DNA from 4 places in the Streptomyces sp. SD15 genome. Region 1 is predicted to be linked to each of the others. Evidence: riboswitches for the same ligand, from Rfam matches in the RefSeq annotation. Region 1 holds a riboswitch; each other region holds the start of a gene.
The links. Region 1 has a riboswitch for cyclic di-AMP ahead of ACX28W_RS22765 (M23 family metallopeptidase). Riboswitches for the same ligand answer to the same signal wherever they lie in the genome.
Positions count from the first base shown of each region.

Region 1 (7,034 bases):
GGTCACACGGCCACAGCTGAGGCAGGCTCCGGCGGCCTGACAGCGACCGAGCACCGCCTGGCCAACGGCCTGCGCGTGGTGCTCTCCGAGGATCACCTGACCCCGGTCGCGGCGGTGTGCCTCTGGTACGACGTCGGCTCGCGCCACGAGGTCAAGGGCCGTACCGGACTTGCCCACCTCTTCGAGCACCTGATGTTCCAGGGCTCGGGCCAGGTGAAGGGCAACGGTCACTTCGAACTGGTGCAGGGCGCGGGCGGATCGCTCAACGGCACGACCAGCTTCGAGCGCACCAACTACTTCGAGACGATGCCCGCCCACCAGCTGGAGCTCGCTCTCTGGCTGGAGGCCGACCGCATGGGCTCGCTGCTCGTCGCGCTCGACGACGAGTCCATGGAGAACCAGCGGGACGTCGTCAAGAACGAGCGTCGGCAGCGCTACGACAACGTCCCCTATGGCACGGCTTTCGAGAAGCTGACCGCCCTCGCCTACCCCGAGGGCCACCCGTACCACCACACCCCGATCGGGTCGATGGCGGACCTGGACGCGGCGACCCTGGAGGACGCCCGCGCCTTTTTCCGGACGTACTACGCGCCCAACAACGCCGTGCTGTCGGTCGTCGGCGACATCGACCCGGAGCAGACGCTCGCGTGGATCGAGAAGTACTTCGGTTCCATCCCCGGGCACGACGGGAAGCCCGCGCCGCGTAGCGGCACCCTGCCCGACACCCTCGGCGAGCAGCTGCGCGAGGTCGTCGAGGAAGAGGTCCCGGCACGCGCCCTGATGGCTGCCTACCGGCTCCCGGAGGACGGCACGCGCGCGTGCGACGCGGCCGACCTCGCCCTGACGGTCCTCGGCGGCGGCGAGTCCTCCCGGCTCTACAACCGGCTCGTACGCCGCGACCGCACCGCCGTCGCGGCCGGGTTCGGCCTGCTGCGGCTCGCCGGAGCGCCCTCCCTGGGGTGGCTGGACGTGAAGACGTCCGGCGACGTCGAGGTCCCGGTGATCGAGGCCGCCGTCGACGAGGAGCTCGCCCGGTTCGCCGAGGAGGGCCCCACCGCCGAGGAAATGGAGCGCGCCCAGGCCCAGTTGGAGCGCGAGTGGCTGGACCGGCTCGGCACCGTCGCGGGCCGCGCCGACGAACTGTGCCGGTACGCCGTCCTGTTCGGCGACCCGCAGCTCGCCCTGACCGCCGTGCAGCGCGTCCTCGACATCACCGCCGAGGAGGTCCAGGAGGCCGCCAAGTCCCGCCTGCGCCCCGACAACCGGGCGGTGCTCGTGTACGAGCCGGTCGCCGCCGCCACCACCGACGAGGACGAGGAGGCAGCGAAGTGACCGAGCTCGCCACCATGGACTTTCACCAGCAGCCCCAGGCCGGCAAGGCCAAGCCGTGGGCCTTCCCCGCCCCCGAGCGCGGCGCCCTCGACAACGGCCTGACCGTGCTGCACTGCCACCGCCCCGGCCAGCAGGTCGTCGCCGTCGAGGTGCTGCTCGCCGCGCCGCTGGAGGCCGAGCCCGCGAGCCTCGACGGCGTTGCCACGATCATGGCGCGCGCCTTCTCGGAGGGCACCGACAAGCTCTCCGCCGAGGAGTTCGCCGCCGAGCTGGAGCGCTGCGGCGCCACGCTCGACGCGCACGCCGACCATCCCGGTGTGCGGCTGTCGCTCGAGGTGCCCGTGTCGCGGCTCCCCAAGGCGCTCGGTCTGCTCGCCGACGCCCTCAGGGCACCGGCGTTCGCCGAGAGCGAGGTCGAGCGGCTGGTGCGCAACCGGCTCGACGAGATCCCGCACGAGACGGCCAACCCGGCCCGCCGTGCCGCCAAGGAGCTCTCCAAGGAGCTGTTCCCGGCCACCTCGCGCATGTCGCGCCCGCGCCAGGGCACCGAGGCGACCGTCCAGAAGATCGACTCGGCGGCCGTACGCGCCTTCTACGAGAAGCACGTACGCCCCGCCACGGCCACCGCGGTGATCGTCGGTGACCTCACCGACGTGGGCCTCGAAGCCCTGCTCGCGGAGACGCTCGGCGCCTGGACCGGCTCGTCGGCCGAGCCGCGACCCGTGCCGTCGGTGACCGCCGACGACACCGGCCGTGTGATCATCGTGGACCGCCCCGGCGCGGTCCAGACGCAGCTGCTCATCGGACGCGTCGGCGCCGACCGGCACGACCGTGTCTGGCCCGCCCAGGTCCTCGGCACGTACTGCCTCGGTGGCACCCTCACCTCGCGCCTGGACCGCGTCCTGCGCGAGGAGAAGGGATACACCTACGGTGTGCGGGCGTTCGGCCAGGTACTGCGCTCCGCGCCGGACGGCACGGGCGTCGCGATGCTCGCGATCAGCGGCTCCGTGGACACCCCGAACACCGGCCCGGCGCTCGACGACCTCTGGAAGGTGCTGCGCACCCTCGCGGCCGAGGGCCTGACGGACGCCGAGCGCGACATCGCCGTACAGAACCTGGTGGGTGTGGCGCCCCTCAAGTTCGAGACCGCGGCCGCGGTGGCGAGCACGCTCGCGGACCAGGTCGAGCAGCACCTGCCGGACGACTACCAGGCGACGCTGTACCAGCAGCTGGCCGCGACCGGCACCGTTGAGGCCACCGCGGCCGCCGTGAGCGCCTTCCCGGTGGACCGTCTGGTGACCGTCCTGGTGGGTGACGCCACGCAGATCGAGGAGCCGGTCAAGGCTCTGGGAATCGGTGAAGTGAGCGTCGTGACCGCCGAGTAGGACAGCACGGCCCATGGGGGCCCAGGAGGCCGCAGAGCCTCCTGGGCCCCCATTTGTCCGTATTGATAGGGAGGTTGCCTGTCTGCCCTGTGGCATGCGCTACAAAAGCCGTGATCCGTTTGTTGATTGAAAGATGTCCCGTTTAGCGTCGGTCCGGCTGTTCGTCAGGCAGTGCGCCGCGCCCGCGGCACCGGACAGTCATCGCCGAGTCCCCGTACGGCGCGAGCCAGGGGAGCCGGGGACCCACACGCAGTCCCTGGGGTGAATCGGACGCCCTTCACGATCCGAAGGGGGTCCGTAGGAGACCTTCCTGCTCCGAACCCGTCAGCTAACCCGGTAGGCGAGAAGGAAGGAAAGGACCAGCCCTTACATGGCGTTCACCTGTGGCTCAGGGAAGCACCGCCGTCCGAGCCGCGTGAAGCGCACGACCACGAACGCCGTCGGCGTCGCGGCGCTCACCAGCACCGGTGTCATCGGAACCCTGGCCGCCCCGGCGTTCGCCGCGGACACCTCCGCCGATCCGATCGGGCTGACCCGGGCCGTCTCGATCGGTGACTCGGTCGCCGCGCAGATAGATGCGCAGGCCGCCGCCCAGCAGCGCGCCGCCAAGGAGGCCGCAGCGCGGAAGCAGGCCGAAGAGGCCGCGCGGAAGCAGGCCGCGGAGGAGGCCAAGAAGGAGCGTGAGGCGGAGGAGCGCGCCGCCCGCGCCGCCGAACGCAAGCGTCTGAACTCCTTCGTCCTGCCGATCACCGGCTCCTATGTCTCCACCGGTTACCAGGCCGGCGGCAGCCTCTGGTCGTCCGGCAGCCACACCGGCGTCGACTTCCACGCGGCGTCCGGGGCCTCGGTCCACGCGGTCGGCTCCGGCACCGTCGTCACGGCCGGCTGGGGCGGCGCCTACGGCAACCAGATCGTCATGAAGATGAACGACGGCACTTACACGATGTACGGCCACCTGTCGTCCATCGCCGTCTCCGTGGGGCAGACGGTCACCCCGGGCCGGCAGATAGGCCTCTCCGGGGCCACCGGCAACACCACCGGACCGCACCTCCACTTCGAGGCCCGCACGACGGCGGAGTACGGCTCCGACATCGACCCCGTCGCCTACCTCCGCTCGCACGGAGTGAACGTCTGACTTGCGGCAGTACTTCCGAAGCCCCGGCTCACCCAGCCGGGGCTTCGTCGTTTCGAACGACTCTGTCCAAAAAATATCCATGGATTCCGGCCCGCCATCGGAAATTCCGAGTCTCTGCAATAGAGTCACTGAACAAGCGTCAATCGACGGCGTTTCACGGGGATTAAAGCGGAGGTCCGGTATGCGTGTTCCTGCGCACTCGGTATGCACAGCGATCCGCGACGACATCGTCGCGGGTGTCTACGAGCGCGGTAGCCGGCTCACCGAGGAACTGCTCGCGCGCCGCTACGGCGTCTCGCGGGTTCCGGTGCGCGAGGCCCTGCGCACCCTGGAAGCCGAGGGCTTCGTTCTCACCCGTCGACACGCGGGCGCATGCGTCGCGGAGCCCACCGAGCAGGAGGCAGCCGATCTCTTGGAGATGCGCATGCTCCTGGAGCCGCTGGGTGCCGCCAGGGCCGCGCAGCGCCGCACCGAGGCCCACCTCAAGGTGCTTCGAGGCCTGGTCAGACTGGGTCAGGAGCGGGCCAGGAGGGGCAACAGCGAGGATCTGCGCTCGCTGGGCGGCTGGTTCCACGAGACGCTCGCACAGGCCTCCGGAAGCCCCGCGCTGACCTCCACGCTGGCTCAGCTGCGGCACAAGATCGCCTGGATGTACGCGGTCGAGGCGCCGGCCAATCCGGCCGAGTCCTGGGCCGAGCACGGCGGGATCGTGGACGCGGTGGCGCGCGGCGACAGTGAGCGGGCCAGGGCGATCACGGCGCTGCACACCGAGCGCGCGACGGGCGCGCACCGATTGCGCTTTCCCGCCGGGGGAGATCGCCAGGATCGTGTGAGGACTTCGCAACATCCCGTAAACATGACGGGCCTGCGTCATTAACACGGGAGCCGTATACAAAGAGGAGTAATTCGCGGGGATTACTTTTTGCTGCCCTGGAGAAGAAATGGCGAAGGACTCGCCCGATATTCCGGACGAGCCCTTCGATTTGTTCCTGGGTGGTGTTTTGTGTAGCAGTAAACACTCCACCCTCAGCGACGAATAACGCCACCGTCGTGGGAGGGACTGTTCCTCAGACGGTCTCGGGGAGCTCCTCGAGACCCTCCGCCACCAGCTTCGCCAGCCGGTCGAGCGCGGCGTCCGCACCCTCGGCGTCCGAAGCGAGGACGATCTCCTCGCCGCCCTGGGCGCCCAGGCCGAGGACCGCGAGCATGGAGGCCGCGTTGACGGGGTTGCCCTCCGTCTTGGCGATCGTCACGGGGATACCGGAGGCCGTGGCCGCCCGGACGAAGATGGAGGCGGGACGGGCGTGGAGGCCCTCGGCCCAGCCGACGTTGACGCGGCGCTCAGCCATGCGATGCTGCCCTTCAGTGTTCAGGGTTGTCTAGACCAGTGTTCCATAACGTGAAGCGTGCCCGGGGCGGGCGTTGGTTCCGCCCCGGACCCGGCGTCGGACCCCGGCCTGGATCCGACTTCGGTGCCCCTAGCCTGCCTTGCGCCGTTGTCCGACGCGAGCCGTACTCTGGGGCCCATGCAGACCTCGTCGGACCGGCACGAGTACCCCTCCCATTGGGAGGCCGACGTGGTGCTGCGCGACGGGGGTACCGCACGCATCAGACCCATTACCGTCGACGACGCAGAGCGCCTGGTCAGCTTCTACGAGCAGGTCTCGGACGAGTCGAAGTACTACCGCTTCTTCGCGCCCTACCCGCGCCTGTCCGCCAAGGACGTCCACCGCTTCACGCACCACGACTTTGTGGACAGGGTGGGACTCGCGGCCACGGTCGGCGGCGAGTTCATCGCCACCGTACGCTATGACCGGATTAATGCCGACGGCCTCCCCGCCTCCGTCCCCGCCGACGAGGCCGAGGTCGCCTTCCTCGTGCAGGACGCCCACCAGGGGCGCGGCGTCGCCTCGGCCCTCCTCGAACACATCGCGGCGGTGGCCAGGGAGCGTGACATTCGCCGCTTCGCCGCCGAGGTGCTGCCTGCCAACAGCAAGATGATCAAGGTGTTCACGGACGCCGGATACCAACAGAAGCGGCACTTCGAGGACGGCGTCGTACGCCTGGAGTTCGACCTCGAGCCGACCGACCGGTCGCTCGCCGTGCAGCGCGCGCGGGAGCAGCGCGCCGAGGCCCGGTCCGTGCAGCGGCTGCTCGCCCCCGGCTCGGTCGCCGTCATCGGCGCGGGCCGCGCGCCCGGCGGGGTGGGCCGCAGCGTCCTCGCCAACCTCCGCGACGCCGGTTTCACCGGCCGCCTGTACGCGGTGAACAGGGCGCTCCAGGAGAAAGAACTCGACGGAGTCCCCGCGTACCGCTCGATCAGCGACATCGGGGAGCCCGTCGACCTCGCCGTCGTCGCCGTGCCCGCGCGGTACGTCCCCGAGGTCGTCGCCGAGTGCGGCGAGCACGGCGTGCAGGGGCTCGTGGTCGTCTCCGCCGGGTACGCCGAGAGCGGCGCCGAAGGACGCGAGCGCCAGCGCGATCTCGTCCGCCAGGCGCGTACATACGGGATGCGCATCATCGGCCCGAACGCCTTCGGGGTCATCAACACCTCCCCCGACGTGCGGCTCAACGCCTCGCTCGCGCCCGAGATGCCGCGCCCCGGCCGGATAGGCCTGTTCGCCCAGTCCGGCGCGATCGGCATCGCGCTGCTGTCCCGGCTGCACCGGCGCGGCGGCGGCGTCACAGGCGTGACCGGCGTGTCCACCTTCGTCTCCTCCGGGAACCGGGCGGACGTGTCCGGTAACGACGTGCTCCAGTACTGGTACGACGACCCTGACACCGACGTCGCCCTGATGTACCTCGAATCCATCGGCAACCCGCGCAAGTTCACGCGCCTCGCGCGGCGGACCGCGGCGGCGAAGCCGCTGGTCGTGGTGCAGGGCGCACGGCACGCGGCCGCTCCGCAGGGGCACGCGGTACGGGCGACGCGGCTGCCGCACGCGACCGTCTCCGCGCTGCTGCGGCAGGCCGGGGTGATCCGGGTCGACACGATCACCGAGCTGGTCGACGCGGGACTGCTGCTGGCCCGCCAGCCGCTCCCTCCGGGCCCCCGGGTGGCGATCCTCGGGAACTCGGAGTCGCTGGGGCTGCTGACGTTCGACGCCTGTCTCGCGGAGGGGCTGCGCCCGTCGCCGCCGCTGGACCTGACCACGGGGGCTTCGGCGGAGGACTTCCGGCGC
Region 1 covers NZ_JBTLMO010000022.1:125,274-132,307, forward strand. The annotation lists gene ACX28W_RS22755 (M16 family metallopeptidase) at 1-1,332, shown strand, start outside; gene ACX28W_RS22760 (M16 family metallopeptidase) at 1,329-2,717, shown strand; cyclic di-AMP (ydaO/yuaA leader) riboswitch at 2,910-3,074, shown strand; gene ACX28W_RS22765 (M23 family metallopeptidase) at 3,088-3,852, shown strand; gene ACX28W_RS22770 (GntR family transcriptional regulator) at 4,034-4,729, shown strand; gene ACX28W_RS22775 (HPr family phosphocarrier protein) at 4,920-5,201, opposite strand; gene ACX28W_RS22780 (bifunctional acetate--CoA ligase family protein/GNAT family N-acetyltransferase) at 5,379-7,034, shown strand, end outside.

Region 2 (7,034 bases), on a different contig from region 1:
GGCGCGCTCGGTCGCCCAGTACGAGGCGTACGCGACCTCGCTCGCGTTTCTGCGGCACCGGGGGCGGCTCGGCCGGGCCGACGCCGACTTCGTCGTACGGGAGCGGGAATTGCTGCACGAGCTCTGGCGCCGCCGGGAGGTCGCCCGCCCCTCCCTCGCGTACGCGGCACGGGCGACGGCCCCGGTCGTGCCGGTACCGGTACCGCCCCCGTGGTCCGGGTACGGCTACGGCGGCAACCACGGCTACGGCCACCCGCCGGCGCCGTATCCCGCCTACAGCCCTTACAACCCGTATCAGTCGTAAGGGCCCGTACGCGGGATACGGTACGGCGGCCTCAGGCCGACGCCTCCGTCAGTTTCGCCAGCTCCGCGTCCGTGAGCACCAGGTCCGCCACCCCGAGCAGCGCCGGGAGCTGGTCGACCGTGCGGGCCGAGGCGATGGGGGCCGCGACCGTCGGCTGGGCCGCGAGCCAGGCCAGGGCGACCGTGGCAACGGGGACGTCGTGGGCCTGGGCGGCCTCGTCGAGGGCGGCCAGGACCCGGATGCCCCGCTCGGTCTCGAGGTGCTCGGCCGCGCCCTCGGCACGCGCCGAGTCGACCGTCGTACCCGGGCGGTACTTGCCGGTGAGGAAGCCGGACGCGAGGGCGTAGTACGGGACGGCGGCCAGGCCGGCCCGGGAGGCGATCTCCTGGAGCCGGCCCTCATAGGTGTCGCGCGAGACGAGGTTGTAGTGGGGCTGGAGGGCGACATAGCGCGCGAAGCCCTCGCGGTCGGAGAACTCCAGGGACTCCGAGAGCCGTTCGGGAGAGATGTTGGAGGCGGCGATCGCACGAACCTTGCCGGCCCGGACCAGCTCGTCGAGCGCGCCGATGATTTCCTCGACCGGGACCGAGGTGTCGTCGAAGTGGGTGTAGTAGAGGTCGATGTAGTCCGTGCCCAGGCGGCGCAGCGAGGCGTCGGCGGCGGCCTTGATGTTCGCCGGGGCCAGCCCCTTGTACTCGGGGTGGGCGCTGACCTTGGTGGCGAGGACGACGTCGGAGCGGTTGCCGCGGGCGGCGAACCACTGGCCGATGATCGTCTCCGACTCGCCGCCCGAGTTGCCGGGAACCCAGGCGGAGTAGGCGTCAGCGGTGTCCACGAAGTTGCCGCCCGCCGCGGCGTACGCGTCGAGGACGGCGAAGGACTGCGTCTCGTCGGCGGTCCAGCCGAAGACGTTGCCGCCGAGGGCGAGCGGGAAGACCTCGAGGTCGGAGGAGCCGAGCTTGCGAAGAGAAGTCATGCTCAACTTCAACATGCGTACCGGACGCGTATATTCCGCACGCAAGCCGGCCCCACCGGAGAGATCAGGACGGAAAGATCAGAGCCGAGAGATCAGAGCCGAGATCAAGGCTGAGATCAGGGGGTCAGGCCCTTGCTCCGCAGCCACGCCATCGGGTCGATCCCGGTGGAGCTGCCGCCGGTGTGGACCTCCAGGTGGAGGTGCGCCCCGGTGACGTTGCCGGTCGCGCCCACACGCCCGATGACGTCACCCGTGTTGACCTTCTGCCCGACGCTGACGCCGATCGAGGACTGGTGGGCGTACCACAGCTCCGTACCGTCGTCGAGGGTGAGGATCGTGCGGTAGCCGTACGAGCCGGACCAGCCCGCCTCGGTGATCGTGCCGCTGTGGATCGCCTTGATCGGCGTGCCCGTGGGCGCGGCGAAGTCGAGGCCGGTGTGGTAGCCGGAGGACCACAGGGAGCCGGCCTGGCCGAAGGTCGAGGTGAGGGTGTACGAGGAGGTGGGCAGCGCAAAGCTCTTGGCGAGCTCGGCGAGGCGCGCGGCCTCGGCCTGCTCCTTGGCCTCCTGCTCCGCCTTCTCCTTCGCGGCGGCGGCCTTGGCCTCGGCCGCCTCCTCCGCCTTGGCAGCCTGATCGGCGGCCTTCTTCGCGGCGGCGGCCTGGGCGGCGGCCTGGGCCGCCTTGTCGACCTGGTCCTGCTGCGACTCCGCCTGCTGGATGATGCGGGCACGCAGCGCCTCGCCCGCGTCCTTGCTGCCCTCCGAGGCGTCGGCGCTGGTCAGGCCGGCGCTGGTGAGCGGTGTGGCGGAGCCCTTGGGCGTGCTGGAGCCGCCGTCGTCGGATATCAGGGCCTTGGCCGAGTCGGTGACCGAGGACAGGTCGGGCAGCGAGATCGACACCGGCGGCTTGCCGGGCGCCGCGGTGGCCATGCCGCCCGCGCCGACGGCGGCTATGACGCCGACGCCCAGGACCGTGGAGCTGCGCGCGAGTCCGCCCCCGCGCTGCTTGGAGACGCGGTGCCGGCCGCGGACGGGACGGACGGAATCCTCGGTGGGATTCCACTCCTCCCAGGGGCCCTCGTCGTTGCCGTATGCGTAGCCAAAAGTCTGAGTGTCGTTCGGCGCGAACGAAGTGGGCTGGGCGGGCCGGTTGGACGCCACGTGGGCGTGCTCCTTTCCTTCCTTCTCGCCTACCGGGTTAGCTGACGGGTTCGGAGCAGGAAGGTCTCCTACGCGCGTCAACCGCGGTATCTCACCGCGAAAGACGCTCGATTCACCCCAAATTGGTGGTTCCCCGGTTCCCTTGCGGGATTCGGCGCGTGCGCACGGAGCCATCTCTTGTGACGGCTGGGACGACCGCGCTGCGTTATCGAACGTTAATAGACTCGGGCACCGGATTCCAAGCTGTTCGGACTGATCGTTAACAGCTTTTGGCCAGGACTTACGGGTGATGACCGGCGAAAATCGGGCGAGTTGACCACGCCTCACCGAAACACGTTTACTTGACGGCGTGTCAGTTGTTATGCGGAGGGGCGTCGACCGATCACCCCTCGTGACAACGATCAAGAACCGCGCGCAACAGTCACGGACGCCGTACCGCGAGCAGCGCCATGTCGTCGGTCAAGGCGCCGCCCGTATGCCGGCGGACCTCCTCGGCGAGCGTGGCCAGCAGCGCGTCCGGGCCGCCGAAGACCCGCCCGGCCAGACGCGCCGCCGGATCGTAGAAGTTCCCGTGCCGGTCGCGGGCCTCGGACAGGCCGTCCGTGTAGAAGAGGAGCATGGCCCCGCGTGGGAAATCCACCTCCTCCCCACGGTCCGGCCAGGTGCCCAACTCGCCCATGCCGAGCGGCAGTGCGGGGTCCTCGGCGGCGAGCTCGACCAGCGAACCGTCCTCGCGCAGGAGCAGCGGCGGCGGGTGGCCGCGGCTGACGGTCCGTACGACGCGGCCTCCGTGCGGGATCTCCGCGAGGACGGCCGTGGCGAACCCCTCGGAGATCTCGATGCTGTCGCGCCGGGTGGCCTCGCGCGCCAGCGCCCGCTCAAGGCGCCCCGCGATCGCCTCCAGCGTCGCCTCCTGCTCGGCGGCCTCCCGGAACGACCCGATGACCACCGCCACGGCGCCCACCGCGCCCATACCCTTCCCGCGTACGTCGCCCACCAGCAGCCGTACGCCGTGCGGGGAGTCCTGCACGGCGTACAGATCGCCGCCGATGAACGCGCCGGCCTGCGCGGCCTCGTACCGCGCCGCGACCTCGAGCCCGCCGATCCGCTCCTCGGGCTCCGGCAGCACGGCACGCTGGGCCGCCTCGGCGATCTCGCGGGCCGAGGCGAGCCGTTCGCCGCCGCGGCGTACAAGGTTGTTGATGAGCACGGCCAGCACGGAGACCGTCGCCACCGTGAACGTCTCGGTGATCGCGTCCACGGTGAAGGCGAGGCCGAACCGGAGGTGGATCGCGAGCACCACGACGACCGCCGCGGCGCCGGTCAGCACCGTGCCGCGCAGCGAGAACAGCGGCGCGGCCACGAGCGGTGCGGCCGTGAAGAGGGGGCCCGCGGTGTACGCCGTCGGCGTGAGGTACTCGTAGAACGCCCCGGCGACGACGAGCAGCGCGGGCAGCGCCCGGACGAAGGCCCGCACGTACGAGATTTTCCGCCGCTTCCCCTCGGTGGGGCACGGAGTCGGCTCGCCCTGCGGCCTCGGATCGGACACGGAGTGCCTGGGCACCTTCCGGCCCGCCCGGTCGTCGGACCCTCCAGCCCGCTGCGCACCTCCTCGCTGCCCCACCCGTCCAGGTTTCCCGGAGCGGGGGCGGGGGGCGAGCGGGGTGGGCCGACCGAGGGATGCGTGACAGCGGGAAGTCCCCGCACCCGACCCTCCGCGGCGACCGCCCCGCAGCGCGCCGCGTCCCGCAGGATCACCTGCTGCGGGCGCCCGTGACGATCAGCGGCTCGCACCCCAGCCGGTCCGCGCGCATCCCTCCCGCCAGGAGCATCCTCCCGCCACGAGAGATTCCGTACGCGAAGCACCAGCCGGACCGCCCGGACGGCGAGCCCCGGGGAAGGGACCGTGGTGGTACCCGGCCGGGGCGATGACGGTCCCGTCCCGCGGCGCTAGGCCGGGGCCGCCGTGGCAGGCCCCGAGGGACAGCGCGCCCACGGCGAGCAACAAGGCGGGCACCGGTCCGCGCCGTTCCATCCAGCGAAGGCAACTCATAGTGAGCGCAAGACTACCGACCGTCGAGGCGTGAGAAAGCGGCGCGAGAAAGCGGCGTGCGCGCGGATGCGGAAAGCCAAAAAACCGAGGGCCGGAACTCATGAATCTGAGTTCCGGCCCTCGGCCTTCAGTAGCGGGGACAGGATTTGAACCTGCGACCTCTGGGTTATGAGCCCAGCGAGCTACCGAGCTGCTCCACCCCGCGTCGTTGAAATTAGTGTACGCCATCCGCGGGGTCCGAAGCACACGCGTTTACGCGCACCCCTCCTGCCGTTCATCCGGGCGGGTTCCTCACGGGGAAAGAAGGTGCCGGTTGGGTGCCACCGCCCGCTCCTCGTACTCCGGCAGTACGACGACATCCGCACCCGCGGCCACCAGCAGCCCGGTACCGTCGGCCGCCGCCACGAACGTGTCGGGCTCGCGCCACGCGGTGACGACCCGCCGTACTCCCGCGTCGAGGATCAGCCGGGCGCAGGGAGCGGGCCGGGAGGCGCGGCGGGCGCACGGTTCGAGGCTGCTGTAGACGGTGGCGGAGCGAAGGCGCGGATCCGCGGGATCGATCTTGGCGAGGGCCGCCTCCTCCGCGTGTACGACGGCATCGCTCCCCTCCCGGGAGTGCCCACGGGCAAGCTCGGTTCCGTCGGCCGCCACCACGACCGCTCCCACGCTGAACGCGGTCCGCGACGGCGGGCACAGTTCCGCCAGCTCGCACGCGAGCCGCAGCCAGTGCCGGTCCGCGGCGGAGGCGAGAGCGCCGACGCCGGGGGCCGTGGGGGCGTATCGGATGAGGACGACGTCGCCGACCGGGCGCGTCTCCACCAGCCGCATCCGGCCGGGCGGGTACCCACCGCGCCCGAAGAGCCGCGGCGCGTCCGGCTCCCCCACGAAGAGGGGCGCGACGGCGAGCTGCAACTCGTCGGCCAGCCCCTGCCGCATCAGCTGGGTGTGGACCCGGCCGCCGCCCTCGACCATGAGGCGCCGCACCCCTCGTACGTCATGAAGGTGTTCGAGCACGACGCGCCAGTCCAGTTCGGCGCCCGTCAGGACGACGTCGACCCGGTCCAGTCCGCGCAGGGCGTCGGCGGCCCGTTCGGCCCCCTTGTCCGTCGTGTAGACGACCTTCTCGCCGCCCGTGTGCCAGAACTGCGCGTCCGGGTCGAGGTCGCCGGATCCACTGACCGTGACCTTCAGCGGGTACTCCGGGCGCCCGGCGGCGACCCGTGCGGCGCGTCGCTCGGCGGAGTTGACGAGGAGCCGGGGGTTGTCCGCGCGGAGCGTGCCCGCGCCGACCAGGATCGCGTCGCTGGACGCCCGTACCTCGTCGACCCGGTCGAAGTCGGCCGGGCCCGAGAGCAGCAGCCGCTCGGGCCCCGTGTCGTCCAGGAAGCCGTCGAGGGAGACGGCGGCGGACAACAGGACGTAGGGGTGGGGCATGGGGCACGGCCTCCGGATCTCGACACCTCTCGGTGGTTCAACTTTTAAACAATACCTAGACTGAACGGCATGACGACCCGCTGGCTCACCCCGACCGAACAACGCGCCTGGCGCTCGTACATCGCCGCCTCCTCGCTCCTCGAGGACACGCTCGACCGGCAACTCCAGGCCGAGGCCGGTATGCCCCACCTTTACTACTCCATCCTGGCCATGCTGTCCGAGGCACCGGACCGGCGGCTGCGGATGACCGACCTCGCGGAGATCCTGAAGATCACCCGCAGCCGGCTGACGTACGGCGTGAGCCGGCTGGAGAAGGACGGCCTGGTGCGCCGCGAGGGCTGCCCCAGCGACCGGCGCAGCCATGTCACGGTCCTCACGGACGAGGGGATGGCCGTACTGGAACGTACGGCGCCCGGTCATGTGGAACAGGTGCGGACGGCGCTCTTCGATCATCTGACCCCCGAGCAGGTGGGGCAGCTGGAGGAGATCTGCGGGAGCATCACGCGGGCGATCCAGGGCGAGCATCCCGGTGACGGCGGGGAAGATCTGCCCTGGCGGCGGCGTTCCTGCTCATCGTGAGGCGCGAGCCGGGTGTGCCGCGACACGCAAGAAGACCGCCGCGCACACGAAAACGTATTGCTTGAACTTTAAAGCAGCATGTAGTGTCTGCTTCGAGGATGTGCTTCAAATCTGAAGCACTGACCTGAAGCCGGAGAGACAACATGCGCGACTTCCCCACCGCCACGGTGCGCACCCGCGTCGCTGTGCCCCTGCGTTTCGGCGACGGCTACTCGGTCGGCGCGGACCTGGTCACCTTCCACGGCCTGGCCGACGGCAAGGAACACCTCGCCGTCGTGCTCGGCGAGCCCGGAGCGACTCCGCTGGTGCGCCTGCACTCCGAGTGCCTGACCGGCGACGTCTTCGGCTCGGCCCGCTGCGACTGCGGCCCGCAGCTGCGCGAGGCGGTGGAGCGGATCGCGGAGCGGGGGGGCGTGCTCCTGTACCTCCGTCAGGAAGGCCGCGGCATAGGCCTCTACAACAAGCTCGACGCGTACGCCCTCCAGGACCAGGGTCTCGACACCTACGCCGCCAACGCCGCACTGGGCC
Region 2 covers NZ_JBTLMO010000004.1:21,166-28,199, forward strand. The annotation lists gene ACX28W_RS05060 (PrsW family intramembrane metalloprotease) at 1-304, shown strand, start outside; gene ACX28W_RS05065 (aldo/keto reductase) at 336-1,280, opposite strand; gene ACX28W_RS05070 (M23 family metallopeptidase) at 1,397-2,440, opposite strand; cyclic di-AMP (ydaO/yuaA leader) riboswitch at 2,452-2,607, opposite strand; gene ACX28W_RS05075 (PP2C family protein-serine/threonine phosphatase) at 2,862-3,989, opposite strand; tRNA gene ACX28W_RS05080 (tRNA-Met) at 4,625-4,698, opposite strand; gene ACX28W_RS05085 (dihydrofolate reductase family protein) at 4,785-5,927, opposite strand; gene ACX28W_RS05090 (MarR family winged helix-turn-helix transcriptional regulator) at 5,997-6,506, shown strand; gene ACX28W_RS05095 (GTP cyclohydrolase II) at 6,650-7,034, shown strand, end outside.
Region 2: linked by a shared signal. The riboswitch ahead of ACX28W_RS05070 (M23 family metallopeptidase) and the one ahead of ACX28W_RS22765 (M23 family metallopeptidase) in region 1 are both predicted to bind cyclic di-AMP.

Region 3 (7,034 bases), on a different contig from region 1:
GCCGATGTCCTCGACGAGCTTGGGCGGACCGGCCAGATAGACGTCCTGCCGGGCCCAGCCGGCCCGGTTGCCCAGCGCGGTCAGCAGCCGTTCGGTGGCCTGGGTCCTGGGGCGGCCGGGCGCCGGGGTGATGAACGTGACCGTGAGCCGGGTGAGCCGGGCCTGTAAACGCTCCACGGCGGACCGGTCGTAGAGGTACGAGGTGTCCCGGGCGACGAGGAACAGCCTCACCTCGTGTGTGGCGTCGAGTTGCTGCAGCAGCGCCTTGACGGGGGCCCACCCCGTGCCGGCCGCGATGAAGGTGAGCGGCCGCACGATGGGCGTGCGCAGGATCAGCCCGCCGCCGGGCGCGCCGAGCCGCAGGATGTCGCCCGCCCGGGTGCGCCGGACCAGGGCGGTGGAGAGCACCCCGCCCTCGACACGGCTGACGTGCAGGTCGAGGGTGTGGTCGGCGCGGGGCGCGTTGCCCAGTGAGTACGGCCGCCAAATGCCCGGCAGATGGGGGATGTTGACGCTGACGTACTGGCCGGGGAAGTAGCGGAGGCGGTGCTGCGGTCGCAGGGTCAGCACGACGAGATCCTCGCCGTGCAGCGCCCGGTTCACGACCTCGGCATCCCACCAGGGCGGTTCACCCGCGTGCTGCGCCTCCCACGCGCCCTGGAGCATGACGTTGGTGATCGCCCCGTACGCCTCACCCCAGGCCTTCTCGGTCTCCGCGTTCCACGTCGACCCCGCGACGACGGCGAACGCGGCGAGCAGACTCGCCCCCACGGCGGCATAGTGTTCCGGCTCGGCCAGATACTTCCGGTGATCCCGCCCCAGCTCCCGCAAGTAGCCCGGCAGCGCCGGATCCTCCAGCCGCTCCATCACATACGTGAGCGCCGCGAACAACCGGTCGCGCTGCCGCTGCATGTCCTCCGGAAAGTCCAGCGGGAAGAGCCCGCGGACGTCCGGGTGGTGCCGGAAGAGATGCGAGTAGAAGTACTTGACCGCGAACTCGGCGCGTCTCTCGACGACCGCGAAACTGGATCTGAGTATTTCGGGGTCCACGGCGCGATTTAGGGAGGTGATGAGTCGCCGAGTCAAACGGCAGGTCATGTACGGAGAGTCTGGGGTGAAGCGGGCGCAAGGCCATCGCGGCGGGGCGCGCGCCCAACCCGGTTTCCGATGGCTCCTGGCGGCGAACCACGGAGTTGCGGGCGCCGTACCTCCGGATACCGTCAGGGCGTGACCGACCAGCCCCCACCGTTCAGCCCCGCCCCCGAACTCTTCACCTGGGAGTTCGCCACCAACCCCTACCCGGCGTACGCCTGGCTCAGGGAGCACGCGCCCGTGCACAGAACGCGGCTCCCCAGTGGGGTGGAGGCCTGGCTCGTCACCCGTTACGCGGACGCCAAGCAGGCGCTCGCCGACGCGCGGCTGTCCAAGAACCCGGCCCATCACGACGAACCCGCGCACGCGAAGGGGAAGACGGGCATTCCGGGGGAGCGGAAAGCCGAGCTGATGACGCATCTGCTGAACATCGATCCGCCGGACCACACCCGGCTGCGGCGGCTCGTCAGCAAGGCGTTCACGCCGCGGCGGGTGGCGGAGTTCGCGCCGCGTGTGCAGGAGCTCACCGACCACCTCATCGACCAGTTCGCCGACAAGGGCTCCGCCGACCTCATCCACGAGTTCGCGTTCCCGCTCCCCATCTACGCCATCTGCGACCTGTTGGGCGTCCCCCGCGAGGACCAGGACGACTTCCGGGACTGGGCGGGGATGATGATCCGGCACGGCGGAGGGCCGCGGGGTGGGGTCGCGCGGTCCGTCAAGAAGATGCGCGGATACCTCGCCGAGCTCATCCACAAGAAGCGCGAGGCCCTCTCCGACACGCCCGCCCCCGGCGAAGACCTCATCTCCGGCCTCATCCGCGCCTCCGACCACGGCGAGCACCTCACCGAGAACGAGGCCGCGGCGATGGCCTTCATCCTCCTGTTCGCAGGTTTCGAGACGACCGTGAACCTGATCGGCAACGGCACCTACGCCCTGCTCACCCACCCCGAGCAGCGACAGCGGCTGCAGGCCTCCCTCGCCGCCAAGGAGACGGCGCTGCTGGCAACCGGTGTCGAGGAACTCCTGCGCTACGACGGCCCCGTCGAACTCGCCACCTGGCGGTTCGCGACCGAGGCCGTCAACATCGGCGGGCAGAACATCGCGCCCGGCGACCCCGTTCTCGTCGTACTCGCCGCGGCGGATCGCGACCCTGAACGGTTCGACCGGCCGGACGCGCTCGACCTCTCCCGCCGTGACAACCAACACCTCGGCTACGGCCACGGCATCCACTACTGCCTCGGCGCTCCCCTCGCCCGACTGGAGGGGCAGACCGCGCTCGCCACTCTCCTCACCCGCCTCCCCGACCTCCAACTCGCGGGGGATTCAGCCGATTTGCGCTGGCGTGGCGGTCTCATTATGCGGGGATTGCGCACGCTTCCGGTGGAGTTCACACCGGGTCCGTAGGCATGTCGGGATCACGATCATCCGGTCACGAAAAGGTGACGGACGCTCAACTCTGTGATCTTCACGTGATCTGCGCTGCATCGACTTGTGACAAGTGTTCGGGTGCGGATACGTTCACTCGTCAACGCGGCTCATACGTCGCGCAGTCATCTGCTGTCACGCGAAAGGCTTCCGCATGCTCTCCGGGAACGGCCGCCATCGTCGCCCCCGTCAGGCTCCGGCCCTCATCGTCGCGGCAGGAGTGACCGGATCGGCCATCGCCATCCCGTTGCTCGGTGCCACCGGTGCGAGTGCGGCCGACGGCACCACATGGGACCGGGTCGCGGAGTGCGAGAGCGGCGGCGAGTGGAGCGCCGACAACGGCAACGGGTACTACGGCGGCCTGCAAGTGACCCAGGAGAACTGGGAGAAGTACGGCGGCCTCACCTACGCGCCCAGCGCCGACCAGGCCAGCCGCTCGCAGCAGATAGCCCTCGCCGAACGGCTTCTTGACGACAAGGGCCTCGTGGCCTGGCCCACCTGCGGACCGCTCTCCGGGCTCAGTGCGAACTCGGCCGAGTTCGAGGTCGACACGGGTGTGGTGGACGACGCGTCCGGCTCGTCCAGCTCATCCGGATCGTCGAATTCATCCGATTCTTCTGATTCGTCCGACTCGTCCGACTCGCCGTCGTCGGGCTCGACTTCGTCCGACTCGCCCTCGGGTGCGGCCGGGAACACGACGAAGGCCGCCACGTCGTCCGGCACCGAGGGTGACTCCGACTCTCAGCATTCCAACAGCCCCTCCACAGCCACGGCGAAGAGTGACGAGTCGGACAAGTCGGGTCAGAGTGACGACTCGTCGAGTACGTCCGAGGGTGCGACGACCGGCGCCGGGCGCCACCGCGGCGGCAGTGCCGACGAGGACACGAGCGGTAGTGCGACCGGCAGTTCGGTGGACGGACGTACCGGCGACTCCTCCGGCCGGCATGCCTCCCGCGACTCCGGCGCATCCCGAGACGTCGTCGACGGCTCGTACGTCGTCCGCGTCGGCGACAATCTCTGGACCATCGCCGACTCCCTTGACCTCGAAGGCGGATGGTCGGAGCTGTACGCCGCGAACGAGGGGACGGTCGGCGCCGATCCGGACCTCATCCTCCCCGGTCAGAGCCTTGCAGTTAGTGCTGAATCGGGCGAAAAGCAGCGGTAGTTCACGTCATGGTTCGACGTGGAATGTCCGGTTTGGTGAGACTGAGACATGAGTCTCAGAAGCCCTGATCGTCTTTGAAATTCCGCCGATTACCTGCCTACGGTCATCACCGCTCGCCACAGCGGGCCCCGACGATCGCAACGCCGAATCCTGCCAGCGGCCGTACGGGAACAGTCGACGCGTCAAGCGCCGTAGGCAGGAGCGGGGGACCCAAGGTAAGTGCCACGCCCGGTAGTTGACCGGGAGTGGCTTGGGGTGAAGACGTGCGCCGAGAGCGCGCGGCCGGGCACTCACCCGCCCGAACCCGACAGCTCACCTCGCAGGCGTCGGTGAGGGGATCACTCCATGCTGCTCAGCAAGGGCAAGCACCGCCGCCCGTCCAAGGCGACCCGTATCGCCACGCTCGCCGGTGTCACCGGTGTGGCCATCGCCGCCCCGCTGATGGCGGCCGGCAACGCCTCCGCCGCCACCGACTCCGAGTGGGACGCCGTCGCCCAGTGCGAGGCCGGCGGCAACTGGTCCATCAACACCGGCAACGGCTACTACGGCGGCCTGCAGTTCTCGGCCTCCACCTGGGCCGCGTACGGTGGCACCGCCTACGCGTCCACCGCCGACCAGGCCTCCAAGTCCCAGCAGATCGCCATCGGCGAGAAGGTCCTCGCCGGGCAGGGCAAGGGCGCCTGGCCGACCTGTGGCACGGGCCTGTCCAGCACCCCGTACAGCGGCGGTACGAGCAGCAGCGCGCCCTCCACCGCGTCCTCGGCCGACACGCAGAGCGCGAGCACCGGCACGAGCACCACCCGTACGACGGAGCAGCCCGCCTCCCGTTCGGCGGAGCGCCCGGCCGCCGAAAAGACCGTCTCCACCCCGACCGGCGAGAAGGTCGCGAAGGGCGACGGCGAGTACAAGGTCGTCGCGGGTGACTCCCTCAGCACGATCGCCGAGAAGAAGAACGTCAAGGGTGGCTGGCAGCAGCTGTTCAAGCTGAACAAGGACATCGTCGACGACGCGGACTTCATCTACCCGGGTCAGCAGCTTCACCTCAGCTGACCTCGGCCGGCCGGGGGTGACCTCGGCTGCCCTCAGCTGAATGACAGCCCCCTCATAAGAGGGGTCTCCACACTGGAGACCCCGATGAGGGTCCCCCCGTCCCCCCGGGCTCCCCGCTCCGGCGCGTGTTCCCCCGTACGCGCCGGAGCGGGGCTTTTTGTTCCCCCGGGGAACAATGTTTACCCTCAGTTCTGCCCAAGAGGTGGTCGACCGGCTGGCCGATCCCTCCGGGCCGGTTAGGCTCATCTCGCGTAGCCGAACGAGGCTCCGCGCCGTGCGGGCCTCGCGGCCCCGCGTACCCGCGTCACATCCCAGAAGGAGATGCTCGTGCCGTCCATCGACGTCGTCGTAGCCCGGGAAATCCTGGACTCCCGAGGCAACCCCACGGTCGAGGTCGAGGTTGGCCTCGACGACGGCAGCACGGGTCGTGCCGCCGTTCCGTCCGGCGCCTCCACCGGCGCCTTCGAGGCCATCGAGCTCCGTGACGGTGACCCCAACCGTTACCAGGGCAAGGGTGTCGAGAAGGCCGTCCTCGCGGTCATCGAGCAGATCGGCCCGGAGCTCGTCGGCTACGACGCCACCGAGCAGCGCCTGATCGACCAGGCGATGTTCGACCTGGACGCCACCGACAACAAGGGCTCCCTCGGCGCCAACGCCATCCTCGGCGTCTCGCTCGCCGTCGCGCACGCCGCCTCCGAGGCGTCCGACCTCCCCCTCTTCCGCTACCTGGGCGGCCCGAACGCGCACCTGCTGCCCGTTCCGATGATGAACATCCTGAACGGCGGGTCGCACGCCGACTCGAACGTCGACATCCAGGAGTTCATGATCGCCCCGATCGGCGCGGAGTCCTTCTCCGAGGCCCTGCGCTGGGGCGCCGAGGTCTACCACACCCTCAAGAAGGTGCTGAAGACCAAGGGCCTGTCCACCGGCCTCGGTGACGAGGGCGGCTTCGCCCCGAACCTGGAGTCCAACCGCGCCGCGCTCGACCTCATCCTCGAGGCCATCAAGCAGGCCGGTTACATCCCCGGCGAGCAGATCGCGCTCGCGCTCGACGTCGCCGCGTCCGAGTTCTACAAGGACGGCAAGTACGAGTTCGAGGGCAAGTCCCGCTCGGCCGCCGAGATGACCGAGTACTACGAGGAGCTCGTCTCCGCGTACCCGCTGGTCTCCATCGAGGACCCGCTGTACGAGGACGACTGGGCCGGCTGGAACGTCATCACCGAGAAGCTGGGCGACAAGGTCCAGATCGTCGGCGACGACCTCTTCGTCACCAACCCGGAGCGTCTGGCCCGCGGCATCGAGGAGGGCTCCGCGAACGCCCTGCTCGTCAAGGTGAACCAGATCGGCTCGCTGACCGAGACGCTGGACGCCGTGGAGATGGCCCAGCGCAACGGCTTCAAGTGCATGATGTCCCACCGCTCCGGCGAGACCGAGGACGTCACCATCGCCGACCTCGCCGTCGCCGTGAACTGCGGCCAGATCAAGACCGGCGCCCCGGCCCGCTCGGACCGCGTCGCCAAGTACAACCAGCTGCTGCGCATCGAGGAGATCCTCGACGACGCGGCGGTGTACGCGGGTCGCAGCGCGTTCCCGCGCTTCAAGGGCTGAGCGTTCCCGCAGTTCCGCTTTGCGGACCATGGGCACAGCAAGGGCTGAGCGTTCCCGCAGTTCCGCTTTGCGGACCATGGGCACAGCAAGGGCTGAGCGTTCCCGCAGTTCCGCTTTGCGGACCATGGGCACAGCAAGGGCTGAGCGTTCCCGCAGTTCCGCTTTGCGGACCATGGGCACAGCAAGGGCTGAGCGTTGCAGCCGTAGGAAGCGTCGTACGTACGTCCCCGTACTCGGTCCCGTACCGTGTGCGGGGACGTACGCACGTCCAGGTGGGTACAGGTATCGGGGAGGCGGGACTCATGGCCGTGAAGGACCGGGACCGGTTCTCCACCGCGACCAGGCTGCGGCTGCTCGGCGAGCAGACGGCCGCCCGGGTCTACCGCTCCCAGACCAAGCGCCAGGCCCGCCGTTCCCGGCTGACCGGGCGGGCCGCGCTCCTCGCCCTCGTCATCTGTTCCCTGATCGTGGCGCTCGCGTACCCGATAAGGCAGTACGTGTCCCAGCGCGCCGAGATCGCCGACCTGGAGCGGCAGCGGGAGCAGGCCCGGGCGCGGGTCGAGCAGTTGCGCGACCTCAAGGCACGCTGGCAGGACGACGCGTACGCGGAGCAGCAGATCCGGGAGCGGCTGCATTATGTGATGCCGGGCGAGACCGGATACGTCGTGATCGACCCGGACGCGGCGAAGCA
Region 3 covers NZ_JBTLMO010000011.1:145,241-152,274, reverse strand. The annotation lists gene ACX28W_RS13765 (globin domain-containing protein) at 1-1,050, opposite strand, end outside; gene ACX28W_RS13760 (cytochrome P450 family protein) at 1,228-2,499, shown strand; gene ACX28W_RS13755 (transglycosylase family protein) at 2,675-3,685, shown strand; cyclic di-AMP (ydaO/yuaA leader) riboswitch at 3,863-4,026, shown strand; gene ACX28W_RS13750 (transglycosylase family protein) at 4,031-4,735, shown strand; gene eno (phosphopyruvate hydratase) at 5,057-6,343, shown strand; gene ACX28W_RS13740 (FtsB family cell division protein) at 6,646-7,034, shown strand, end outside.
Region 3: linked by a shared signal. The riboswitch ahead of ACX28W_RS13750 (transglycosylase family protein) and the one ahead of ACX28W_RS22765 (M23 family metallopeptidase) in region 1 are both predicted to bind cyclic di-AMP.

Region 4 (7,034 bases), on a different contig from region 1:
GCAGGCCGCGCTGCAATTGCTGGGCGCGGTTGTGCTCGGCGTCGAAGAGCCGGGCCCGTTCCAGCGCGTGGGCGACGAGACCGCTGATCGCGACCAGAAGTGTGCGCTCCTCGCTGGAGAACGGGCGCGGTTGGTCGAGGGAGATCACGCACACCCCGACCGGGTGGTCGGATGCGATCAGAGGCAGGAACGCCCATGCCTTCTTGCCGCCCGCCGTGGGATTGCCGCCCAGCTGCGGGTAGTGCGACGCGAACTCCTGCGGAGAGGAGAAGAACTGCGGGATACGGCTGAGCATGGCGTCCATGATCGCGCTGCCTGCCGAGACGGGCTGGTTGTTGAAGAGATCGGTGAACTCTTGCGCATAGCCGACGCTGCCGACGACACGCGTTCGCCCGTCCTCGATGACCTGCATCATCAGCCCAGCCGCGCCGAACGGTGGCAGTACGTGCCGGGCGACCGCGTCCACCACGCCCTGCGCGCCGATCGCCTTGGCGAGCGCCGCTGTCAGTTCCCCTATGCGGGCGGCCCGGTCGGCCTGCGCGCGGGCGGCCGTATCGCGCTCGACGTCCCGCATCAGCTTTTCGTGGATATCGGTGAAGAAGAAGGCCAGGCCGTCAGGGAGCGGGACCAGTCGCAGGTGGCACCAGCGCCGGGTCCCCGGTGCCAGGAAGTCCAGGCCGGTGGGCTTCGGCCGTGCGGCGGTCTCCTCGCAGAGGGCCCGCAGACCGGGGACCTGTAGGGCAGTGACGTCCCACAGCAGGCGGCCGACCAGCTCCTGGCCCAAGCCCAGTACTCGCTCCGCCTCCTCGTTGAGGAAGGTGATGTGCCACTGGTGGTCGAGGGTGAGAAAGCCGTCGCTCATGTGACGCAGCGCGTGGCTGATCGTGTCGCGAGCGCTGCGGGACCCGGTGGAGTCCCATACGGTGCCGACCACGCCGACGGGCTGATCGGCGTGCGCCAGTTTCACCTGGCCGCGTACCTGGACCCAGCCGATCGTGCCGTCCGGGTGCCGCACCCGGTACTCGGTGCCGTACGTGCGCCGATCGCGCAACGCCTTGTCGACCTCGGAGGTCACCAACGGCCTGTCGTCGGGATGGATGAGGTTCAACCATGTTTCCGCCCGCCCGTCGAACTTCTCCGGATCGAGCCCGAGCACGCTCATCGCCGCCTCGTCCAGGTCCACCTCGTCGGTGGCCATGGTCCACTCCCAGGATCCGACGCGTACGGCCTCCAGCGCCTGTTGCAGAAGCGGTCCGGGCCGCAGTTCCCGAGGTGGTGGCTCCTTGGGCAGGAGGGGGCGGCCCAGTCGTACGGCGATCCAGGCGGCGACGGCGTTCAGGAAGGCCCACTGGTCGGGTTCGGGGGCGCGGCGGGCCTCGGTCAGGACGGTGAGTGCGCCCAGTGGTCTGTCGGGGCCGGGCAGCGGGACGGTGGCGACGCTGTCGGCCGGGTCCGTGCCCGTGGTCGTCCCGGGGGCCGGTTTTGCCTGCGGGGCCGCGGCCAGCCAGACGCTCCTTTCCTCGCGTACGGCGCGGACCGGTGGCAGGCTTCCGTCGTCCGGGACGCGCTCCCAGGGCTCGGTCATCGTCGGGGGCAGTCCGCTGCTCGCGAGCAGGTGCAGCCCGCGCAGGCCCTCGGGCCCGCCCACATGAACCATGCCGCCGACCCCGCCGAGCTCGGCCACGACCTGTTCCAGAGCGAGACGGAGCGCCTCGGTCACCGCCACGTCGTCGTCGATCGCACGGAGAAGGGCCATCCGCGGATTCATGAGATCAATATACCGAGAGCGGAAAATCCTAGTGATGTGACGGTGGGGATGTATGTAGCCGGCCTCGCCGCGGCTGGGCTATGATCGATCTTGTTGAACGGCCCGCCGGAACTCCGGTGGTCAGCCTGGCGTTGGTGGTCCAAGGAAAGACGTCCCGCTTCCTGCGGGGAGATGCAGGTGCAAGGCCTGCCCGGCGCTCCATACAGCCCCGCCTCCGGTACTCCGGAGGCGGGGCTTGCTTGTTACTGAGTCGCGGTGCCCGCCCGCGTCCGAGCGGACCGCGGCGCACCGGCGGCCTGACCCTCGGCGTCACGCCAGACCCAGTGCCGACCGGTGCTGCCCATATCCGCGCCCTGGTGCGGCCACGTCAACGGCGCCTCGTTCTGGATGTTCAAGGACTACTTCGCGCTCGTGGCCGGCCGGGCTTCACGCCGGCCGTACGGCACTGTGGATCGCCGACGATCCGGCGTAGAAGATCGACTCCTCGCGTATGTACGCCCCTGGGCTCGGCGCGTGGATCATCATGCTGTTGCCGGTGTACAGGCCGACGTGGCCGACATCGCCGGAGAAGAAGATCAGGTCGCCGGGCTGCATGTCGGCGAGGGCGACCGCTGTGCCGGCGGTCGACTGATCGTGCACGGTACGGGGGAGTGCGACCCCGGCGGCCTTCCAGGCGGACTGGGTGAGACCGGAGCAGTCGTACGAGTCCGGTCCGGTCGCGCCCCAGACGCACGGTCTGCCGATCTGTCCACGGGCAAAGGCGAGTGCCTCCGCGGCCTTCCTGCCGTATCCCGACTCCGACCCGCTGCCGGTGCTGATGAAAGCTGCGGCGCCGGTTGAATGGCCTGCGACGACGCTTGTAAAGGCCGCGTCGACGCTTGTATAGGCCGTGTCGACGCTTGTATAGGCCGTGTCGACGGTTGTACTGGCCGTGTCGACGGTCATGTCGGCGCCGAGGCCGGCCGGTTGCTGCCACAGCCACGCCTCACCGGCTTGGCGGGGAGCCTGTTCTTCGGAGGTGCGCCAGGTGTCCTCGGCCCGGGGCTCGATCGCCGGGAGCTGCGCACTGTGCTGTGCGGCGTGCTTGGACAGCAGTTCACGGGCCGTGGCGAGCTTTTGCTGGATCTGTTCCTTGGACGTCCTCAACGAGGTGTGCGGAGGCTCGATGGCCAACGCGGGCAGGGCCTTTGAGGCCTCCTCCTGGCGTGCCTCCCGCGCGACCGGCAGCGCGGCCATGGGCCCGGCGGTCAACTCCGCCACGGGGCCGGTGGGCACCCCGGCTGCGGGCCCGGCGGTCAACTCCGGGACGCGCGGGCCGGACACTTCCCGTCCACGGCCGGTGAGTTCGTCCTGCGGACGCCCCGCAGGGCCCGTGGGCCGCGCGTCGGCCGCACGGTTCGGCATTCTGTCGGCCGGCAGCCGGGCCGGCACGGTCGGGCCCAGCCGCGCGCGCCCCACGTCGAACCACCGCTTGGCTACGTTGTTGTCGAGGGCGGGATCGGTGCGCGGGCGCCCGTTGCCGGGTGCCGGATTGCCGCGTTGGCGTGATCCGGTGGTCGTGGCGCGGGTCGCGTTGTAGGTCCCGGTGGCGGTCTCGGCCCGGTTGTAGAGGCTGTTGATCCGCTGCTGGACCTCTTCGCGGCTCGGCTCGTCGTTCCCTGCCGACGGCGTGGCGCCGGCGGTCCGGGCAGCCTGGGCCTCAGAGGTGAGGGCCGCGGCCGGGAGGGCGGAGTCGCGCATGCCAGGGAGGCTCATGCCTCCAGGACGCGGGGTGCGTTCCGGCGCCATGGGGGGACGTACTCCTTCCGTGCTCCGCCTACCGAGTTGGCTGTCTGGTTCGGGCGAACGGTTCGGAAGGTATGCCCTACGGCCCGTGCCCTGGTGGGCAGTTGGGCCGATTCACCCCAAGGTCGGTTGGGTCTCCGGCTGTTTTGGGGTGCAGCGGACTCGGCGGAGGTCGCACAACCCGGCGAGGTTCGCCGGAGGGAGTCGTGCGGCCTGCCTGCCAATCTAGCCAACTTGTGTGCCTCACGTGAAGGTTGAAGCGTGAAATGTCCCATATGCATTTCCGACCTGGTGAATTGGGCATGAGGAGAGGGTGTCCGCGCCCCGGCCGGCGACTCCTCGACCCCGCTCCCAAGGCCGCACCGGCGAGTGGGGCAGGTCACCTCGGGATCTGCTGCTCGAACCAGACGACCTTGCCCGTGCTCAGTCTCGTAGCTCCCCAGCGCCACGCGAGTTGATTGACCAGGAACAGGCCGCGGCCGCCCTCGTCGCCTGGCTCGGCGTGCCGCATCCGGGGCACCTGGGGCGAGTCGTCGGTCACCTCGCAGCGGACCACGTCCGAGCGGAGCAGCCGCAGGGCGATGGGCCGGGAGGCGAAGCGCACGGCGTTCGTCACGATCTCGCTGACCATGAGTTCCGTCGAATCGAGCAAGGATTCCAGGCCCCAGCGGCGCAGTGCCCTGCGGGTCAACCGCCGTGCCTGTCCCGCGGTCAGCGGGTGGGGGGCCAGGAACCAGTACCCCACGCTGTCCGCGGGGAAGCCCTCGAATCGCGCGATGAGCAGCGCGATGTCGTCGTCCCGGACACCCGGGCCCAAGGTGTCCAGCACTTGGTCGCACAGCGGTTCCAGTGAGGAGGTGACGAGCCTGTGGGCTGTGCCTTGGAGGTGGGTGCGCAGAGCCGCGACGCCTGTACCCACGTCTGTTTCATGGGACTCGACGAGGCCGTCGGTGTACAGCAGGAGGGTCGCTCCGGTGGGCGCGGGCATCTCCACCGATTCAAAGACGACGCCGCCGACGCCGATCGGAGCGCCCGGCGGGACGTGCAGTACCTCCGCGCGGCCGTCCGGGTGCAGGAGTATCGCGGGCGGGTGGCCGGCGTTCGCCAAGAGCAGTCGCCGCGATATCGGGTCGTAGATCGCGTAGAGGCAGGTCGCCATGTGGTCGCCGCCAAGACGCTGGGCCTGCTCGTCGAGGTGGTGCAGGACCTCGTCCGGAGGCAGGTCGAGCCCGGCGAGGGTCTGCACGATGGTGCGCAGCTGGCCCATGATCGCGGCGGAGGTCATGGAATGGCCCATGACATCGCCGACGATCAGGGCGATGCGATTGCCGGGCAGGGGGATCGCGTCGTACCAGTCGCCGCCGACCTGCGCGGTCTTCGAGGCCGGCAGATAACGACTGGCCAGTCGGACGCCGGTGGGCTCGGGCAGCGACGACGGGAGCATGGTGCGCTGCAGCGTGTCCGCCACGGCGGCCTCGTGTCCGTACATCACCGCCTTTTGGACGCCGAGAGCGGTATGCGTCGCGAGCTGGGAGGCGACGAGCAGGTCGTCACCGGTGAAGGCGGCGCGCTCCGGCCGGCGCAGGAGAACGACGATGCCCATGGCGTGGTGGCGGCCGTGCAGCGGGGCGATGATCAGCCTGCGGCCCGGCGGGAGCGTTCCGGGCGTACTCGCCACGGGCCCTAGCAGCTCGGCCACCGCCGACGCGATCCCCGGTACGTCGCCGAACGCCGGCCCTCCGGCCAGCAGCAGCTGTGCGAGTCGTCCGGTGACCGTCGGACGCACGCACTCGGCCACACCCGAGGGCTGGGGGAGGATCTTCGGCGCAGGCCTCACGGACCGCTCTGCGTCCGGAGTCGCGGGCGCCCGGTCGATGCTGTGCAGCTGGAGGACGACGGGTGCGGCCGACTTCTCGTCCCCCACCGGCAACGGGTCCCGCAGATGGATGAATATCGCGTCCGCGAACGTGGGGACGGCCGCCCGGCGCAGTTCCCGGAGAGTCTCGTCCAGATCCATCCCGCGGGCGATCCGCCGAGTTGCCACGTCGAGATACCGAAGCCGGTCGGTCTGCGAGCCGGTACTGACCGACACCGCGCCCTGCGAAGGGTGCGGATCCGGAGCTTCGGTGCCTGGCACGCGTCGCCCGGTGTCGGAAGAGGAGGGGGAGATGCGCGCCATCTTTGGCTGCCCGGCATGTGGCTGCCCGGCATGTGGCTGCCTGGCTTTTGGTTGCGGGGTTTTTGGCTGCGTGGCCCGGTACCCGGCACGAGGGCCGGGCGGTGGAGGCGGCTGGGGTGTCTGAGGCGTACGAGCGTCCCACGAGCCCATGGGTGCGGCGGGTGCGACAGGCCTCGTCCCACTCGCCGGGCCGTCCGATCGCCGGGCGGCCTCGGCGGGGTCTCCATGGGGGGTGTGGTGCTTCGTCACGCGTTTCGTCCCGTCGAGTGGGTGCCGCGGGCCCATGGTGTCGCATCGTGCGTTCTCAGTCGCGCCTCCTGCAGCAGAGGAAGACCTGTTCCTCGGGCGGGACGTCGGTGACCGCCGGGGCGAAGGTGTAGGAGGACTCCTTGACGATCTCGAAGCCTCCGGTCTCGATGACCTCGCGCAGGTCCTCCTTCAGGTAACCGGAGACCCGGATCGTGTTGCCGAGGAACGGGATCGAGAAGTCGTCCACATCGGCTTCCACCATCGAGAGGATGAACAGGCCTCCGGGTACCAGAAGGTGGCGGACCGTCAGCAGCGCGAGGGGGATCTCCGCGCGCGGCAGCATCAGGAGGGAGAAGAAGGCCGCGACGGCGTCGAAGCGGCCCAGGTCGCGAGGGCCGCCCGGTCGCAGGTCCGCGAGATCCAGCCGGTGGAACGTCGCACCGGGGACGTGTTCCTGGGCGAGTCCCACCATCCCGCCGGACAGGTCGATGCCCACGACCTCGAAGCCGGCGTCCGTCAGCTGGCGTGCGGTCGGCACTCCGGTGCCGCAGCCGAGGTCCAGCACGCGGGCGTCTGCCTGCAGGGAGCCGATCAGCCATTCGCCGGCGGAAACCTGACCCTCCTTGTGCGGGAAGGCCTCGTCGTAGTGGTCGCCGATGGCGTCGAAGGCCTCGGCCTGACCTGTGCGGTCAAGTCGTATACTCGCGTAATAATCCGGCCCATTGTCCCTATTGCTCATGAAAGTAACCTTTCATTGGGCATATTGGAGTATTTCACACTCGGATGAATGATTGTGGAGGTCGTCCCTAGTTGAATCAGCACGGATGATAGCCAGCCGCGCACAGTGCGTAGGCAAGGACTTTCCCTTTGTTCATCCGCAGCAGTGGTCCGGAGTCGCAGGGTCCTGGGCGGTGGGCGTGGTGCGTGGCGTATGGCACGAGACAGGTGCGGGGACGTCGAGGGCCGGGTTGCGGTCGAAGAACCCGTCGGGTTCCAGCCGCAGCCGGGCCCGGGCCACCGGCATGACCGGCCATTCCTCGGGGCGCGGAAAGT
Region 4 covers NZ_JBTLMO010000005.1:154,235-161,268, reverse strand. The annotation lists gene ACX28W_RS07205 (SpoIIE family protein phosphatase) at 1-1,768, opposite strand, end outside; gene ACX28W_RS07200 (C40 family peptidase) at 2,195-3,508, opposite strand; cyclic di-AMP (ydaO/yuaA leader) riboswitch at 3,566-3,731, opposite strand; gene ACX28W_RS07195 (SpoIIE family protein phosphatase) at 3,933-5,732, opposite strand; gene ACX28W_RS07190 (class I SAM-dependent DNA methyltransferase) at 6,037-6,720, opposite strand; gene ACX28W_RS07185 (primary-amine oxidase) at 6,853-7,034, opposite strand, start outside.
Region 4: linked by a shared signal. The riboswitch ahead of ACX28W_RS07200 (C40 family peptidase) and the one ahead of ACX28W_RS22765 (M23 family metallopeptidase) in region 1 are both predicted to bind cyclic di-AMP.